Regions from separate parts of the Glutamicibacter ectropisis genome, predicted to be linked through region 1. Evidence: riboswitches for the same ligand, from Rfam matches in the RefSeq annotation. Region 1 holds a riboswitch; each other region holds the start of a gene.
The links. A riboswitch is a leader RNA that binds a small molecule or an ion and turns the genes downstream of it on or off. The one in region 1 is predicted to bind thiamine pyrophosphate.
Positions count from the first base shown of each region.

Region 1 (3,273 bases):
ACCAGTGGCGTGCACTGTCCAAGACCCGCATCGGCGGCGAACTGATCAGCATGGAGCTGGACTCCGGCCGCAAGCCACGTCGTGACGACGATGGCGACCGCGGTGGTTACCGTGGTGGACGCGGTGGCGATCGTGGAGGCTTCCGTGGTGGCCGCGGTGGTGGCTTCAACGACCGTCGTGGTGGCGGCGAGAAGCGCTTCAGTGGACGTGGTGGCAAGGATCGCTTCAGCGATTCGGGTCGCAGCGGTGGCCGTCGCGACTACTAAGTCAATGGCTTACGCAACTAACTAGTTTGCGCAGCACAACGCCCCTGGCTCAAGCTTTTCAGCTTGAACCAGGGGCGTTGTTTGCGCTTAGGGCTGGTGGAGCCCTAACGCTCCTACGGGGCCGTGCTGCCTACCGGAATCTCGTCTCCGAGATATACTTTTCCGCCGCTTTCAATAAACTCTCGGCTCTTCTGTGCCATCCCTGCGAGAGCGGCCTGAGCTTCCGCTGACCCATACTCATCACGAATGTCTTGCGAGATGCGCATTGAGCAGAACTTAGGACCACACATGGAGCAGAAGTGTGCCGTTTTGGCTGGTTCTGCAGGCAACGTCTCGTCATGGAATTCCTGCGCAGTCACAGGATCCAGACTCAATGAGAATTGATCATTCCAGCGGAACTCGAAACGTGCTTTGCTCAGAGCATCATCACGGGCACTAGCCCCGGGGTGGCCCTTGGCTAGATCTGCCGCATGAGCCGCGATCTTGTAGGTGATCACACCGGTTTTGACATCGTCGCGGTTGGGCAATCCAAGATGTTCTTTAGGAGTGACATAACACAGCATGGCCGTGCCATACCGAGCGATCTCTGTGGCTCCAATGGCGCTGGTGATGTGGTCATAGCCCGGAGCAACGTCGGTGACTAGGGGACCCAGCGTATAGAACGGCGCCCCGTCACACAGCTCCTGCTGACGCTCTACATTCTCTCGGACCAAGTGGAAAGGAATGTGCCCAGGTCCTTCGACCATGACCTGCACGTCGTACTTCCACGCACGCTTCGTCAATTCAGCAAGGGTATCTAGCTCAGCGAATTGCGCCGCATCATTGGCATCCGCGATAGATCCTGGGCGTAGTCCGTCGCCTAAGGAGAAAGCGACATCGTACTGGGCAAAAATTTCACACAGTTCATCAAAGTGCGTGTAGAGAAAATTCTCTTGATGGTGAGCTAAGCACCATCCGGCCATAATCGATCCACCGCGCGAAACGATGCCGGTAACTCGGTTGGCGGTCAGCGGGACATAACGCAAGAGCACCCCGGCATGGATGGTCATATAGTCCACGCCCTGTTCGCACTGCTCGATGACGGTGTCGCGGAAAATCTCCCAGGTCAGTGCGTTTGCTTCACCATCGACTTTTTCCAGAGCCTGGTAGATCGGTACGGTGCCGATCGGCACTGGAGAGTTACGGATAATCCATTCGCGAGTGGTGTGGATGTCATCTCCGGTAGATAGATCCATGACCGTGTCTGCGCCCCATTTGGTGGCCCACTGCAATTTGGAGACTTCTTCGGCAATCGAGCTCGTCACCGCCGAGTTACCGATGTTCGCGTTGATCTTTACCAAGAACGCTTTGCCAATGATCATTGGCTCGGACTCCGGATGATTGATATTCGAAGGAATAATCGCTCTTCCGGCAGCGAGTTCGCTACGCACCAGTTCCACATCGCATTCTTCGCGCAGTGCAACGTAACGCATTTCGGGCGTGATGATGCCAGCACGTGCGTAGTGCATTTGAGTCACCGTAGCCCCATTAGCGGCCCGGAACGGGGGAGCGGCTCTTCCAGCCCATTCCTCGCTTGCGGTACCGCGACGGACCGCTGAGCGACCGTCGTCATGCAGGTTTCGTTCGCGCCCCGCATAGGTTTCAACATCGCCTCGGTCAAGAATCCAAGATTCTCGAAAAGGTCTCAGCCCCTGTGTTGGTTCGCTGCCCGGCCCACTGGTGCGATATACCTGCACCGGTTCGTTGGGCTGGCCGTTGGGGGAGTCCGCAAGAGAAATTTGCGTGACCGGAACTGAAATACCCTCGGATTCGCGGAACGCGAGAGAGTGGGCAGAATGCTGTTCAAATTGTTCCATTAAGAAACTCACTTCCTTCGCCGGCATTATCCGGACAGGTTCAACGGTCGCGGACGGCTGCAGTCCGATCTCAGCCCCTGCCAAGGGGCTCCCGTGTGGTCGCAGACGACACTAGCATGAAAATTTCTGCCTGAGTCAAACGCCCGTCCCAAAATGACGAACGCTCTGCGAAGAGTATCTTGTGAAAAATGAAGAAAATCCGCTCAGATGCGGGAAAGAATAATGGCTTCGTGAAAACGAAAAGAGAGACAACCTGAATTCAGATTGTCTCTCTTATTTCGAGCCCCCTGCCGGAATCGATCCGGCGACCTCGTTCTTACCAAGAACGCGCTCTACCACTGAGCTAAGGGGGCAACGAGTAAATACTCTACACAGGTTTTTGGAGTTTTCAAAATCCTGAAAGCGTTTGTTGTTGAGGTCACAAGATTCCTACTCAAGTCCAGAATAAATAGTGAGGTGTGGCCTAGTTTCGGGGTTGCATGAGTGGGCCTCGTGGAGGGGGAAAATTGTTGTTCATGAATTGGCAATGACGAAACCAAAAGTGTTGGACCGCGCGAGATGCCTGGTGTCATTTGTTGGCCAGGTTCAGGGGAGCTAAGTAGTGGTCTTGAAGGATTGACTGGCTAGAGCGCAGTGAATGCGGGGAAAATTTAGTCATGAATTGAAAGCAGTAATAATCGTGGATTGACCAGTAAATTCCCATCAGTGAGCATCGTCACCAAAGCACTTTTGTGCCACTGATCGTCCCGCATGGGATTAGAAGATGCCGGTAGTGGCATTTGACTAGGTATTATTCGATTTTCGCGTGTTGATCTGAGCCCTGCAGTGCCGATTTTTGTTTGCGCGTGAATCCGTGTAGAGTATTTACTCGTTGCCCCCTTAGCTCAGTGGTAGAGCGCGTTCTTGGTAAGAACGAGGTCGCCGGATCGATTCCGGCAGGGGGCTCTGAGTGAGAAGCCTTCTTGGCTTCTACTGGATAGCTTCTCACTTGTGGCGGCGTAGCTCAGCTGGTTAGAGCGCACGACTCATAATCGTGAGGTCCCGGGATCGAGTCCCGGCGCCGCTACAGATTCAGTCCCGAAATCCTTACGGATTTCGGGACTTTTTCATTTTCAAAAGTATGTCGAATGAAGACAGCCTCCGAGCACGTT
Region 1 covers NZ_CP125942.1:2,524,477-2,527,749, reverse strand. Annotated here, with positions in the region: gene QMQ05_RS11880 (DEAD/DEAH box helicase) at 1-266, shown strand, start outside; gene thiC (phosphomethylpyrimidine synthase ThiC) at 380-2,122, opposite strand; TPP riboswitch at 2,118-2,227, opposite strand; tRNA gene QMQ05_RS11870 (tRNA-Thr) at 2,404-2,475, opposite strand; tRNA gene QMQ05_RS11865 (tRNA-Thr) at 2,996-3,067, shown strand; tRNA gene QMQ05_RS11860 (tRNA-Met) at 3,115-3,188, shown strand.

Region 2 (3,273 bases), 1.4 Mb from region 1:
GCCAATCTTCCATCTCGTCCACAATCATTTCCGGGGTCCCCACCATCGTGCAGTGTCCTCCCCCAGCGGCCAACAAGCCCAAGAGCTCTCGAACGGTAGGTTGATGCAATTCGATGAGTCGCAAGATCGTGGTGTACCGCCCTGCCGGTCCGGTGAATTCTGCCAAGGGTGGCAGCGCTGGAACAGGCTCATCGAGTGGCCACAGGCTCGTGTCTTGTTGCAGGAATACGCCAAGCTGGCGTAATGCATCCTCAACCGGCAGTAACTCGTTGAGCTCACGTTGTTTTGCTTTGGCTTCTTCGAGCGTACGCCCCACATAAGTCACCAATCCCGGCATGATCAATGCCCGCGACCTCTGGTTGCCCAAAGCACTGGTGCGTTCAGAAATATCCTGAGCAAATTCTGCAGCCATCTGCTGATCCGCGGCTACTGAATATATTGCCTCGGCATGAGTCGCTGCCAATTCACGTCCCGCGGGCGAAGATCCTGCCTGGAAAAGGACTGGTTCTCCGTGTTCAGAGTTAGGCATGTTTAACGGTCCGCGCACCGAGAAGTGCTGACCTTCATGATTGATCTCTTGAAGTTGATTCGCGATTGTGAAATCGCCAGCCCGGTCAATCTGAACTGCTTGGTGCGGATAAGATTCCCACAGCTGACGTAAGACATCGATGAACTCGGTAGCTCTGGCATAACGTTGAGCGTGGGCCGGCAATTCCGTCAGCGAATGGTTCTGAGCTTCGGTGTCCCACATGCTCGTCGCCACGTTAATCCCGGCCCGCCCTTGGGAGAGATGTTGCAGGCTTCCGAGCATACGCGCGGCATGAAAAGGTGAATAAAAGCTCGCAGAAATGGTGCAGACCAACCCGATGTTCCTCGTGCATTGGCTGATCGCCGACAACAGGGTCACAGGTTCAAAGAACCAGGTGGGTCCTGCTTGCGCTGCTTCGGGCGACACAGCTTGCCCATCTGCAAAGAACACTGCATCCAGCAAACCCTGCTCAGCGATCTGAGCAAGATTGATGTAGTACTGGGCTTCGGAGAGCTTTTCGGCAGCCGACTCTTCGGCTCGCCAAGCGGCCTGGTGGTGGCCTGTGCCGTAAATAAATAGATTCAGGTGAACTTGTTTCTTCTGGCTCAACCTTTCACCAACCCGCCATCAACAATCAGGTTCTGTCCCGTCACACCACGAGAGAGCGGGGAAGCAAAGAACAGCACGGCATCGGATAATTCTTCGGGAGTGGTCACTCGACGCAAGGGGGTTCCTGAAGCAATCAGGTCAAATACTGCTTCCGGAGTCGCTGCTGAAGCATCCGTGGTACGCAATAGTCCACCGGAGACCATGTTGACGTTGATTCCTTCCGGCCCAAGGTCATCGGCAAAGGTTCGCGTCAAGGACAATAACGCTGCCTTGGTAGCCGTGTAGTCATGGTAGGGAACCACTGGGTGCTGGAACAGATTGGTTCCGATATTGATGATGCGTCCAAAACCAACTTCACGCATTCCTGGAAGTACGGATTGAATGGCGGCCACCGGGGCCAGCACCGAGCCAGCAAATTGTGCACTGAGTTCCTCGGACGAAATGGCGTCCGCGGTGGAACGGGCATCTCCATTAAAGGAGAAATCTACCAAGGCGTTATTCACCAGTGTTGTTACTGGCGCGTCGAAGTGTTCCTTCGCTTCAGCAACCATTGCCTTCAGTCCTGCTTCGTCACGGACATCGGCCTGAATAGCGAGGGCATGCTGCGGATAACGCGCAACGAGCTCTTCAGCGGCCTGCGCCGAGGTGTTGTAGTTGATTACAACTTTCGCGCCAGCACCGAGGAAAGCATTGCTGATGGCTGCGCCAAGTCCCCGGGCACCGCCGGTGATCAGAACTACTTGTTCTTCCAATGGCAGGGAAATAGGGTGGGTCGTTGTTTGAGTGTCCGTGCTCATCGTGTGAACTCCTTGGCGTCTGTTGGCGAAGGAGAAGTAGCCAAAGACGCGAACGGTTCGCCCTGTAAAGGTACACGCGTACGCAGAATCTATGACATTCCCTTCGCCAGTACTAACTGGATCAGGTTCAACGGGTGTTCTCTCAGCCGCCGTGCGGCACCCCGTGTCACTGTTCCCATTAGTAGCACACTTCAGGCTTAGCTGTAGATCATTACTTCATAGATCCCACGAGTATCTGAGCTTGGTTCCTGGACAACCCAAACATCGCCACCTTGGGCTATGGTGAATTCCATGCTCAATTCTGTGGCCGGTATCGAACAGTCCAGAGATTTTTCTGCCACAGTTTCTCCGTCTTTTTCAGCACGGATGAGAACACTTCCTACGCCTTGGCATGCAACCAGCACCAGATTTTTCTGCCCCGCCACGCTCGTAAACACCATATGCTCACCTTGGGGATTGCCTTCGTCATCCACCCGATAGGTATTTACCGAACCCGCACCAGAGATAAACCCATTTTTGTCAAAGAAATCAACTTCGGGATCCCGCATGGATTCCGCAAGTCCATCGTGGTTCATGATCTTAGAGCCGAAGGCAATCATTGGAGGGAAGTAATCAAGGATGTCGTCGAAGCCGCCCTCTGACTCTTCAGTGGTTTCGTCTGTGAGGACTTCGGAATTGATCGCGGTGGGAGTCTGCTCTGGAAGCTTCAATTGAGAAACCGGGGTAGTGCAGGAACAAACCCCAAGGACTAAAGCTAGGGACAGAGGCAGCGCCCGTTTCATGTGCACTCCAATACGAGGATGAGTGAAGGTGATTTATTGACCTTATGACATGAATCTGAGTTAAACAATACATGTCAAACCACATGAACGCGATTGTTATGAAATCTTGAAATGGCTGACCAAATGGACTCACACGGATCTCACACCAACACACGGCGTCACCAGAGCTAAAGCGTCCGCAGCACTTCATATAGTTCTCTAAGGGTCTTATCCCATCGCCAATGAATTCTTCCCAAGGAGTAGAACTACCGCATGCGCCTGCTGCGTCGCACCGCCTCAATAGCACTCATCGCCGGTTCTCTTGTCCTCACCGGATGCTCAACCCTCGATTCCATCGAGCAAGATCGCATTCCAGACGCACAGGCTGACACCACCCATAACAGCGCGGAGCAACGCGCCACCTATGCGGACTCGCTTAAACTTCTCGCCGACATCGATATCAAGGGTCGCGCCCCGAAGACTGGTTATGAACGAGAAAAGTTCAGCAAGGGCTGGAAAGATCCGGACCACAATGGTTGCGACGCCCGCAACGACATTTTGGCCCGTGACTTAGAAA
Region 2 covers NZ_CP125942.1:362,254-365,526, reverse strand. Annotated here, with positions in the region: gene QMQ05_RS01715 (LLM class flavin-dependent oxidoreductase) at 1-1,138, opposite strand, end outside; gene QMQ05_RS01710 (3-oxoacyl-ACP reductase) at 1,135-1,935, opposite strand; TPP riboswitch at 2,016-2,109, opposite strand; gene QMQ05_RS01705 (hypothetical protein) at 2,133-2,717, opposite strand; gene QMQ05_RS01700 (HNH endonuclease family protein) at 2,970-3,273, shown strand, end outside.
Region 2: another riboswitch for thiamine pyrophosphate. It lies ahead of QMQ05_RS01710 (3-oxoacyl-ACP reductase); the one in region 1 lies ahead of thiC (phosphomethylpyrimidine synthase ThiC).

Region 3 (3,273 bases), 1.2 Mb from region 1:
ACTGAGCAAGCACAAAGTGCCCATCAATGGCCTGTACAGCGCTCACGCCCTGCGTATTCTGAGCGGTCAAGGCGGTGATTACACACATGCCGTAACCACCATTGGCGGCAATGGCCTTCAGATCCGCCTGAATACCTGCGCCTCCGGAGGGGTCGGAGCCGGCGATAGAGAGAATATTTTTCACTGTGCCGCCGCCCATGCTGCAACGAGCTGCTCGCTGGCAGACTGCGGGTCTTGAGCGTTACAAACGGCTCGGACCACGGCCAGACCATTTCCTCCACCGGCACGGATCGCTTGCGCATCTTGTGCGGTGATTGCACCAATAGCGACACAGGGCAGTTCGGTCAACGATGCTGCCCGAGCAAACCCGTCAAGACCAATTGGGGTGGGATGATCCTTCTTGGTGGGGGTAGCGCGGACCGCACCGACTCCAAGATAGTCAATGACCTCAGCGTCTAGGTTGGCCTGTGCCAACTGTTCATCGGTTGAAGCACTCAACCCGATGATGCCTTCACCGATGATCTGGCGTGCCAGGCGCACTGGGATGTCTTTCTGCCCAATATGAATTCCACTGACAGCCGCACTGGCGGCGCGAGCCGCTAAGAACACGTCAATGCGGTCATTGACCAGTAGCTTCGCTTTGCCTTCGGTCAGTTTGGCCGCAGCACAGGTCAATTCGAAGAATTCGCGGGCGGTCTCATCTTTGGCTCGCAGTTGGATCCATTCGATGCCACCAGCTACTGCACCTTCGATGACTTCCAGGGTGGTGCGTGGGGTGCAGCTGGCGGTGTTGGCTACTAGGTAGGCGCCGATGTTATCCATGGTTCAATTCCTCGTACTTCAAATTCTCTAGTTCTTCAGGTTCCGTAGCAGCTAAAGCATCAAGGAAGGCCACGGCGAAACTTCCCGGCCCCGTGCTTGCAGCCAAGGCCTTTTCTGCGGCTAGGCCATATAAACCATGGGCTGCGATGGCTGCTTCGAAGGGGTCCTCACGGACTGCGAGCATGCCTGCGTTGAAAGCGCCCAGGGCACAGCCGCCACCGGTGATTCTGGTCAGTCCGATGCCGTTGGTGTGCACCAGCACGGTGCGGTTGGTATCGATGATCGCGTCTGCTTCACCGGAGATGGCAACAACGCACTCATGCTCCTTGGCTAGTTCACGCCCGGCGTCCAAGGCGGCCTGCACGGTATCTGCTGCGTCGACGCCACGGCCACTTGAATCCTTGCCTGCAAGGGCCAAGATTTCAGAGGCGTTACCGCGGATCAGGGTTGGATGATGCTGCACGATGCGCCGTGCAAAGTCGGTGCGTACCGGCAATGCACCCACGGCCACCGGGTCTAAGACCCAAGGGGTGCCGGCAGCGCTCGCCGAGAGAACAGCTTCTTCCATGGCCACCATTTGTTCTGTACTTGGTGTGCCCAGATTGACCAGTACTGCAGAAGCGACAGCCGCAAAAGGGCCAGCTTCTCCGGGCAGATCCGTCATCGCTGGTGAAGCACCCGAAGCGAGTAGAACATTGGCGGTGAAATTGGTGACGACAGTATTCGTCAAACAAAAAACCAAGGGGGAGTGTTGCCGATACTTTTGGGCAACGGTAGGCAGAGTCATGCGACATCCCTCCGCTAGCGTGAACTAGATCAGGTTCGACGGGTTTCATCTCAGTCGGCGTCTCCGACACCCCGTGTCACTGATTTAGAGAGTACGCAGAAGGGTTGCCGAGAACAAATCCTCAGCGTTCACGTCGTGCCACCAAAGCCTTGAGGGTGGCGGCATCAACCTGCTGCGCAGCGGCTAACTCCCACAGATGGTCTACCGCTGCCACGAGGTCTTCGTGAGCGTCAACCGGTTCGCTGAGTTCGTTCACTATGGTTCCGGCGCGACGTCTAGAGGAAATGAGCCCTTCGGCTTCTAACTCCTTGTAGGCCCGCGCCACCGTTCCGGCAGCCACACCAAGATCCGTGGCCAGTGCGCGAACTGTGGGCAATTTACTGCCTGCTACCAGTTCCCCGAGATTGATCAGTGAAGCAATCTGCGAACGAATCTGTTCATAGGGTGCGGTGGCCGCCTCAAGATCCACACTGATATGCGTGCTCATGAGGAGATGGATTTCTGAAGCGACTTGGCTACGCCGCCGGCTGGACGTTCAAGGAATATGACCGCGGGCAACAAGAAGATTAGGACTGCGAGAAAATCTAGTCGGACAGGATATTCGTAACCGACCACCAACATCGCAACGATAGCGGCCGTGATGGTCCGCAAGGAGCGAAGCTCGAAGACTCGGCGATACCAAATTTCCTCGTCTGCCGACACCTCCCATGCAATGTTGGCTCTACGCGAGAACCAAACAAATCCTAGGTGCGCAGCGATCAATACGACTACCAACGCAATGACAACAATCTTACTGGGCGCAACGAACCCCCATAAGTAGTCCAGCGGAGGAAAAATCAAGAAGTATACGCTCGTGACGACGAACAATCCGGCACAAATATATGGCCACAGGGGTAGATGTGCAGAATGTTTGGTGGCGGAAGAAATTTGTCGTGATACCGCATTCACATATCCCAGATACAACGCATTGAGGGCAAGATAAAACAGTGCCGCCCCGGTGAGAATCACCAACATCCAGGTTACACGTTCGCCGGTAGGCATCATGTATTCATCAATCTCAGGCAGGGATAGCCAAGTGATGAAAAGGGCAACGAACGTGAGCGTTGCTGTTGCGAACTGCAGTGAGAGTAACTGGTCACGCAGCCTGTTGAACTGTGTTCTCTTCTTTGTCGCGACATTTTCATAATTTGTCGGCGGCTGCCAAAGAAACATGATGACCGAAATTCCCAGCACAGCGTAGTTTGCTGTCGAGTCCAAGGTGCCGCCGATTCGGGACATGCTTTCCATGTAGTCGATACCTGCACCGGACCCATCGATATAGCGCGAGGACTCATGATGAAACCATTGGGCCTTGTAGTGCAGTGCTTCTCCGGCCTGGACCGCGATCGACACCGTAACGGTGCGGTAGAGGCGGTTCAACCAGGTGGTGCGGAGTAGCTGGTTGTTGTGCTGTGAGATGCCCGGCAGTGGTTTGCGCCGAAGAATAACAATGGAAGCGATCACCGCTGCCAATATGAGGAATCCTAGGCTCGCATAGAGGAACGGTAGGACCTCGCCTGCGGCACGCAAACCGTCCTGCGAAGGGCTGCTGGAGTAATAGTCATCGGTGCTGATTTCAAGTTCGGGTACCGGTGCAATGGCTGTGACATCCCGAACCGAGTAGA
Region 3 covers NZ_CP125942.1:74,604-77,876, forward strand. Annotated here, with positions in the region: gene thiD (bifunctional hydroxymethylpyrimidine kinase/phosphomethylpyrimidine kinase) at 1-199, opposite strand, end outside; gene thiE (thiamine phosphate synthase) at 181-822, opposite strand; gene thiM (hydroxyethylthiazole kinase) at 815-1,609, opposite strand; TPP riboswitch at 1,599-1,693, opposite strand; gene QMQ05_RS00360 (GntR family transcriptional regulator) at 1,731-2,096, opposite strand; gene QMQ05_RS00365 (hypothetical protein) at 2,093-3,273, opposite strand, start outside.
Region 3: another riboswitch for thiamine pyrophosphate. It lies ahead of thiM (hydroxyethylthiazole kinase); the one in region 1 lies ahead of thiC (phosphomethylpyrimidine synthase ThiC).